Regions from separate parts of the Paraburkholderia sp. IMGN_8 genome, predicted to be linked through region 1. Evidence: riboswitches for the same ligand, from Rfam matches in the RefSeq annotation. Region 1 holds a riboswitch; the other holds the start of a gene.
The links. A riboswitch is a leader RNA that binds a small molecule or an ion and turns the genes downstream of it on or off. The one in region 1 is predicted to bind cobalamin.

Region 1 (4,166 bases):
TCGCCGCAACCGGCGCATCCTGGCGCCAGCGCGCCTGCCAGTCCGCCATTGTCGGCGCATCGCGGTCGGGATGGTAGAGCGTCGCGGCCGGCAACGCGCGCGGCGGTGCGGGTTCGTGCCCCCAACCGAATGAGCGATACGCAATGCAGCGCAGGAACGCCTCGGCATTCTGCGCGCCGCCTTCGCGCAGATAGCGCCATAGCTGGTGGCATAGCTCGGCATCGGCTGTGCTGCGCGCAAGCAGATTCGGATCTTCCTGCAAATCGCCCGAGAACATCGCGAGCGTCTGCTTCTTGCGCTCGGCGAGCGCGACCACCTGCTCGATCCCGTAAGGCCAATACGCTTCGCCGCCCAGGTGATCGACTACGACGACACGCGCATGCTGCAACACGTCTTCGACATAGAAATCGACCGACGCCGGTTGCCGCAAATAAGTGACATTCGCGAGCCGCACGCTCGGGAAGCCCTCGCCTAAGCGAGGAAACACGCTGGCGAGCAGCGACAGCGTCGTATCGGCGGAGCTGAGCACCACGATATCGGCGGGCTGCTGATCGATACGGATCACGCCTTGCGTATCGTCGACAAAACCGCCCGGCGTAGTGCGCAGCAGATGCATGATCGATTACGCCTGTTGCGGTTCAGCGCTCGACACAGCGCCCAACGCAGCGTCGAACGCACGTTGCAGCGCGGCCTGATCGAGGTCCTCGCCGATCAGCACGAAGCGGCTTTGCCGACCCTCGCCCGCTTCGTCAATTTCACCGATTTCGCCGGCTTGCCAGCGGCGATCGAAGTAACTATCGAAACGGCGGCCCACGCCTTGAATCACAAGCCGCATCGCCGCGCCCGGAAGCGCCGCAAAACCCTTGACGCGGTAAATCGTGTGCGTTTCGACCAACCCTTGCAGCGCGGCGATCATCGCATCACGCGATGGCGCACTCGCGTGCACCACCACGGAATCGAATTCGTCGTGATGATGGTCGGCGTCGTCAGCTGAACCGTGGTGGTCGTGGCGCAAGTGGATCGTTTCTTCAGAGGCAGCTTCGAGGCCGAGCAAAGTGTGCAAATCGAGTTGGCCCATCTGCGCGCGCACGATCTTCACTTGCGGCGGAATCTCGTCACGGATGACGGTCTCGACAGCGGCTTGCTGTACGTCGTCGAGCAAATCCGTTTTGTTCAGAATCACCAGATCGGCTGCGGACAGCTGATCTTCGAACAATTCGTGCAGCGGCGATTCGTGATCGAGATTCGGATCGGCCTTGCGCTGTGCATCGACGGCGACCGGATTGTCGGCGAACTGGCCGCTCGCCGCGGCGGGGCCGTCCACCACCGTCACCACTGCATCCACAGTGAAGCTGCTCTTGATCTGCGGCCAGTTGAACGCCTGCACCAGTGGCTTCGGCAGTGCGAGACCGGAGGTTTCGATCAGCACATGATCGATCTGCTCGCGGCGCTCGACGAGCTTTTCCATCACCGGGAAAAACTCTTCCTGCACCGTGCAGCACAGGCAGCCGTTCGCGAGTTCATACAGTTGCCCTTCGGTTTCGACGCCGTTTTCATCGCAGCCGATGCCGCAACCCTTGAGGATTTCACCGTCGATGCCGAGTTCGCCGAACTCGTTGACGATCACCGCGATGCGCTTGCCGCCCGCATGCTGAAGAATGTGCCGCAGCAGCGTGGTCTTGCCGCTGCCGAGAAAACCCGTGACGATGGTGACGGGGATCTTGCGCATTTGAGTTTGCATCGTTGGGTCCATCCGAAGAGGTTGCACGTTCACACGCCGGCGGCCCGCGTCCGAATGCGCTTCACGCTTGAGCCGAGGACAAACCTGTGCAAGGCAAGCAAACACGAAAACAAAACACACGGGAACGACAGCGGGGACGAAAAACGGCGTTGCCGCGGCAACAGAAAACAGCAAATGAGAACGAAGTCATGAACGAGCCACCGCATCCCCGCGGCGTTCATCCGTCATATTCTGGCCGGTATCCGGGCTGGCAAAAGCGCCGCTTCACCTTCCCGCGCGAGTGATTTCTCGCCCAGTGGTTATATGCCGACGCGGCCTTGCGCGTAGACATCGAAGCCGGCTCCGCGGCGCCGGAGAACGCATCCAGGCGCCGCTTTTCGCTTACCGTTGCGGGGGCAGCACAGGTTGACCCGATCCATAGCAGGCGGGCGCCCTGTTTCCCGTTTAACTGCATGCGCACGAGCGCGCACACGAGCACCAAAGTGCGTGCGAGTGTAGGCCCGCAGCCCCCCGCCGTCAAGGAAGCGCGGACCGCGCCGGCGCCTTGTCGAGCGTGCTGGAAGGCACCGCCGTGTGCTATCGTATGCGCGCGTTTGGTGCCCGCACATGCGTTCGCATGTGCAGTTAAACGGGAAACAGGCAGCGCCCCATGCGCTCAACCTGTGCTGTCCCCGCAACGGTAAGCGACCTGCGGCGCCTTGGCGCCGCGCATGCGTTTTCGATGCCACTGTCTGACGAATCAGACGGGAAGGCAAAACGCATGAGGCCGCCAGCCCGGATACCGGCCAGACGCGGAGGCGGCGAACGTCACGCTGCCGGCTGCCTGAATCCGCGAGGGACGGATGGGAAGGCGCTGAAGCACGACGTATACGAACGCCCGTTGGCGATTTCCATGAAAACGCCGCGAGCGGTGTTGTCGTCGTGCGTAATCTGTCGCACCGCATGAGCGCTAATTCCGCCTGGGCCGTCTTCACGGCCCGCCTGTTCCCACTTGTCACGACATGGCTCGCGCCATGCACGCTGCGGTGAGCCGCGCCTGGCTGATCGGCGCCGGCCCCGGCGACGTCGAACTGATGACGCTCAAGGCGACTCGCGCATTGGCGCAGGCCGATGTGGTGCTGGTCGACGATCTGGTGAATCCCGACGTGCTGCAGTTCGCCCGCGCCGATGCGCTGGTCGTCTATGTCGGCAAACGCGGCGGGCATCCGTCGACGCCGCAAGCCGGCATCGTCGCGCAAATGCTCGAACATGTGCAGGCCGGGCGCAGGGTCGCGCGTTTGAAAGGCGGAGATCCGTTCGTGTTCGGCCGTGGCGGCGAAGAGCAGCAGGCACTGCATGCTGCGGGCATCGAGGTGGAAATCGTCAACGGCATCACGGCGGGAATCGCGGCGCCCGCGGCAATCGGCATTCCCGTCACACATCGCGATTACGCGCAGGGTGTGGTGTTCGTCACCGGACATGGCGCCGGAAGCGGTGAGCCGGACTGGGCGGCGCTCGTTGCCACGCGGATGACGCTGGTGATCTATATGGGTATGCGGCGGCTGAACGATATCGTCGGCGCATTGCTCGCGGCCGGCATGAGCGCCGACACGCCTTGCGCCGCGATCGAATCCGCTACGCGTCCTGAACAAAGGCATGCACTCGCGCAGCTCGGCGGCTTTGCCGACGCAGTCACTAACGCCGGGCTTGGCTCGCCGGCGATCGTGGTGATCGGCGGCGTGGCGTCGCTGGCGTTGGAGCGGGCCGCCGCTCATGCTAATGCGGTGGACGCCCAATGAAAACGCTGACCGTCGGCATCGGTTGCCGCTTGCACAGCTCGGCCGAGCAGATCGATACTGCTGTACGCACGGCGCTCGGCCACCATACGCTCGATGAAATCAGCGCGATTGCCACCATCGACGTCAAAGCCCACGAAGCAGGTTTGCTCGAATTCTGCGCACGTCACGCATTGCCGTTGAAACTATTCAGCCGTGAGCAAATTGCGGCATTACCCATTGCCGATGCCGAGCCTTCGGCGGCAGCACGCGAGCATCTCGGCGTAGACGGCGTCTGCGAGCCCTGTGCCTTGCTCGCTGCGGCCGCCGCTCAACCCGATACAGCCGATGTACGCCTGATCGTGCGCAAAACCGCACTCGACGGCGTCACGATAGCGATCGCTTCGACCGCTCACGCAGGCATCGACCAATCACACAACGACTCCAACGAACAGGACCTTCCATGAAAACCGATCCCGAATCGCATCAACGCATGACCGAGCGCCGGCGCGAAGGCCACGAAAAGAAACAGGCCGCCGCCACCGTCGAAAAGGGTCTGCTGATCGTCAACACCGGCACCGGCAAAGGCAAGACCACGGCCGCATTCGGCATGGCCGTGCGGGTGCTCGGACACGGCATGCGTCTGGGCGTCGTGCAATTCATCAAGGGCG
Region 2 (4,166 bases), 1.9 Mb from region 1:
TCGCCCAGTACGGTCGCGGTAGTTCGAGCGCGAGACCAAGGTAGAGCGCCAGCATGGCTGCGGCAAAAGTTTTGACCGAGAACAGCAAGTCGCGGATGGTGGGGTAGACCATAAGCGGTTACGCCGTGTTCCTGGTGTTGTGTGGCGTTGCTGAGTTTGCTTTGTCTTTGTTTAATTTTTTTGTTTTGGTCGGTTTGGTTGGCTTACCTGCGGTACTCGTGTTGTCTGGGGAATCGTCGCGATCGGTGGGGGCGTCGGCCACGAAGGCGGCCAGTACCCGCAAGGTCGCTTCGAGATCGCTGCGCGTGACGTTTCTCAAAGCCTGCGTGCGTAGGGTGACCAGTTCTTCTTCTATCTTTGCGGTGACGGCGCGGCCTTCGTCGGTCAGGGTGACCGTTTTCGCGCGCCGGTCGTCTGGGTCTTCGTCGCGGCGCATGAGGCCCGCTGCGCATAGTTGATCTAGCAATCGGACTAGTGATGGGCCTTCGATGCCGATCAGATCGGCCAGTGTTACCTGACGGACTGCTTCGCCCAGGCGGCTCGCCGTTAGCAGCGGCGTGGCGCATGCTTCGGAGACGTTGAAGGTCGTGAGCACGCCATGGCTTGTGCGCCGCCATTTTCTGGCGGCTACGATCAAGGTGCTGCTGACTGTGCGGCGTAAGGTGTCGAGGGTCGGCATGGGCGGTATTGTATTTCTAAAATATTCGTTAGCAAACTATTGAATTTGGGGTTTTTGCCTTGCGGGGCGCTTTTTAGCTGTGCGCCTGCGGCGTTGGCCTTTCCTTGATTTCTTAGTGGTCTATTAGCTTCGCCCCTGTGCGGGGCAGGCACTTACTTTCTTTGCCCACCAAGTGGACTTCCTTCGGGGCGCCGCCGCAAAGAAAGTAAGCAAAGAAAGCTTCACACCGCTAATACTTAATCGGGTCCCCTGGCCTGGAGGAGGTAGTGGAGCATCTGGAATCAGTGTTCTCGCACACTCCGCGCTGGTGACAAGGCAGTCATACTTCCGGCGGCGCTGCGCGCGCCGCAGCGGTGCTTCATCGGTGGCACTTCATGTCGATGCGCCGCGTTCTCGACAGTGCACGGTTATCAGGAGCAAGCTGCATGATTTTTAATCTCTCACGACGGCGCGCGCATGCTTACGTCGGTCTGTGCGCTAGCGGCGATGTTCGGCACCAAAGGATGTGAACAATGAGCGAGGTGACCTTCAGTATGCAGGCGCACTCGCCAGGTGGACCGAGATTACCGCGACGCCGGTGGGATCGAACAAACTGCGGCTGGTCGTCTCGGGCAAGTGAGTCTTGATCTGGCTGCCCACGCGGCCGCCATCTCTACCGCGCCGGCCACCACGTCCAACCGCGCTGCGAGCGTCGCAACTCGACTACCGAGAGCGGCGCGATTTCGATGCGTGGAAACACTGCGGACGACGCACCCAGCGCGTGAACAATCGCGGCCCGGATCACCGGCGCATGCGTGACACCGACGACGCTGTGTGCATCGTTTGGTGCATCGCCTGGCGCGTCGAGCCATTGGCCTATCCGTTTCACGAGCTGACTAAACGACTCGCCGCCATGCGCGGCCGCATCCGGATCGCGCGTCCATGCGGCGAGGTCCTGCGGTGCCTCGACGGCGAGGTCCGCGAGGCGCCGGCCATGCCATTGTCCGTAGTCGATATCGGCCAGTTCGGATGCAACCGTCGCCGCGAGCCCTAATGCCGATGCCGTCTCGCGTGCGCAAAGGGCCGGGCTGACGAAGGCTGTTGCGTCGCGAGCGATCGACAGACGCTCACGCGCGGCGGTGGCTTCGGCGAGGCCGCGTTCGTCGAGCGGATCGTCGGCGGGGAAGCGGCCTGCGCGCATGGCGGCAGTCGACGCGTGGCTGACCAGTAACAGCCTGATGTCCATTCAATTCCTTTCCATAGAGGCCGGGCAAAAGCTGGACGCTGCGTGCATGCTTTGCGCTACCGAGGGGCAAAGTTTAGCGCGTAGAATAGCGGGACTGCGAAGCGCGGAAGCCGGTGAGAGCCCGGCGCGGTCGCGCCACTGTAATCGGTGATTCACACGCCGAAAGCCAGACCTGAGCTTCGCATCATTCCTCTTCAATCGACTATCGGGGCGCGTTACCCCCAGGAGATGTCCATCATGACCGATGCTGTTTTCGATCCGGCTGCTCAGCCTGCCACTCAACCCACGCCGATACCTCTGCGTGAGCTGCTGCCTTGGGTAGTGTTCGGCGGCTTGCTGCTGTTGCTCGCGCTTTATTTCGTGGGTGCCGAACAGGGCGCCACGTCGCTGATTCCTGGCATGTATGTGCATGAGTTCGTGCACGATGGCCGTCATTTGCTCGGCTTTCCCTGCCACTAACGGAGTCGAACATGGTTGGTAAATTGTTGGTACGCGGCATGCTTGCAGGCATCGCCGCGGGACTGCTCACGTTCGGCTTCGCCAGAGTCGTTGGCGAACCGCAGGTCGAGCAGGCGATTTCGTTCGAGGAAAAGGCCGCAGTAGCGAGCGGCGACGCGCACGAACACGACGAACTGGTGAGCCGCGGCACGCAAGCGGGCTTGGGGTTGCTGACAGGCGTGGTGACGTATGGCGCGGCGTTCGGCGGACTGTTTTCGCTGGTGTTCGCGTATGCGTATGGCCGGGCTGGTACGTTGAGCGCGCGCGCGTTGTCTGCATGGCTTGCACTTGGCGCGTTCATTGCAGTGGTGATCGTCCCGAACATCAAGTACCCGGCGAATCCACCGTCGGTGGGCGATCCTGAGACGATCGGGGCGCGAACGGGCTTGTTCTTCCTGATGATTGCTGTTTCGCTGACCGCGATGGTCTTTTCGCTGAAGGTACGGCGTCGCGAGGTGATGAAGTTGGGCGCGTGGAATGGGTCGATTGTGGCTGGCGTGGTGTTTATCGTGATTATCGGCGCGGTGCAGTTGTCGATGCCTACGATCAACGAAGTGCCGGGTGGTTTCCCTGCTGTGCTGTTGTGGAAGTTTCGCGTCGCGGCGATTGGGATGCAGGTGATCATGTGGACGACGATTGGGCTGCTGTTCGGCGCGATGGTGGAGCGGAGCCGGTTGTTGGACGCGGGGGGCCGCGCGGCGGCGAAATCTGTTTATCTCTGATGTGAGGGGCGCAATCGCTGAGGTGGTTGCGCTTACGTGCAGCGCGCAAGAGTTTAATTACATCAAGCACTTGGCACGGTTGTGTGGATGTTATCCACAGGCTTGCGAACATTTTCTGTGGACAAGTCCACAGGAGCAACAATCGCCCAACGCAGCAGGCAAAAAACCGAAACCCCAATCGTCGCCTACGCGCTTCTACCTCTCAGTGCCCAGTTGAACACCCGCCGCGTTTCGGCAACTGGCTGCGTCAGCCGATCAAACAACTGCGCGACTGAGCCATCAAGCTGAGCAAGCGCCGGCGCCATAGCCGGGTCAATATCGAAACCGTTTGGTACCGCTGCGCCTTCATTCAACTCGCTGCGCGAGGCATCACCCAAACCGCCGCTATACCGCGCAATCAACACGTCAAGCCGTGCAATGATCGATTCCGCATGGGCAGCACCCACAACTGCAGCATTGAGCGCCACATCGCCTGACGCGCCGCGGCGCAAAGGATCACTCAACATCCGCGCCCAATGCAAACAACAAAGCAGTGAACCGGTAGCGAGCTCCACATCGGGATTCCACACCACCACACGCTGCGTCTGCAACGGCTTCAGCGCGATGCGCAGATCATGCCAACCGCGATCGAGCTTGCGCATTGCCACCACCGCTGCACGCGGTTGATCGTCGGTGACGGAACCGGCGGTAATCCGCACCACGTCCCTCAGCGCGCCAAGCACAGCCCCAAGCCTCATCTCGACATGCCGGGTCGCCGCAAGCGGCATCATCAAAATCGCGACCGCAAACGACACGAGACAACCCACCAAAACTTCTTCGATCCGCAATTCGACCAGCGGCCCCATCGCGAAACCCAACTCGCCGTACACAAGCCCTACCAGCACGGTAATAAAAAACACCCCCGGCGCATAAGCGCTCAGGATGTAGTAAGCCCAGCCGAATACGCCTAACGTCATCACCGCAACCAGCAGCACCGGCGAGTCGTGCAGCGGCGCAACCAGCAACACGCTGACGAGCGCGCCGGCCAACGTCCCAACTAGGC

Region 2: another riboswitch for cobalamin. It lies ahead of WN982_RS22750 (CbtB-domain containing protein); the one in region 1 lies ahead of cobW (cobalamin biosynthesis protein CobW).

What each region holds. Positions count from the first base shown of each region.
Region 1 is NZ_CP150901.1:2,184,581-2,188,746, forward strand. It holds gene cobN (cobaltochelatase subunit CobN) at 1-616, opposite strand, end outside; gene cobW (cobalamin biosynthesis protein CobW) at 623-1,741, opposite strand; cobalamin riboswitch at 1,957-2,238, opposite strand; cobalamin riboswitch at 2,319-2,546, shown strand; gene cobA (uroporphyrinogen-III C-methyltransferase) at 2,755-3,519, shown strand; gene WN982_RS30905 (cobalamin biosynthesis protein) at 3,516-3,962, shown strand; gene cobO (cob(I)yrinic acid a,c-diamide adenosyltransferase) at 3,959-4,166, shown strand, end outside.
Region 2 is NZ_CP150901.1:332,037-336,202, forward strand. It holds gene WN982_RS22735 (FUSC family protein) at 1-112, opposite strand, end outside; gene WN982_RS22740 (MarR family transcriptional regulator) at 119-679, opposite strand; gene WN982_RS22745 (histidine phosphatase family protein) at 1,332-1,904, opposite strand; cobalamin riboswitch at 1,959-2,099, shown strand; gene WN982_RS22750 (CbtB-domain containing protein) at 2,142-2,363, shown strand; gene WN982_RS22755 (CbtA family protein) at 2,375-3,124, shown strand; gene WN982_RS22760 (FUSC family protein) at 3,310-4,166, opposite strand, start outside.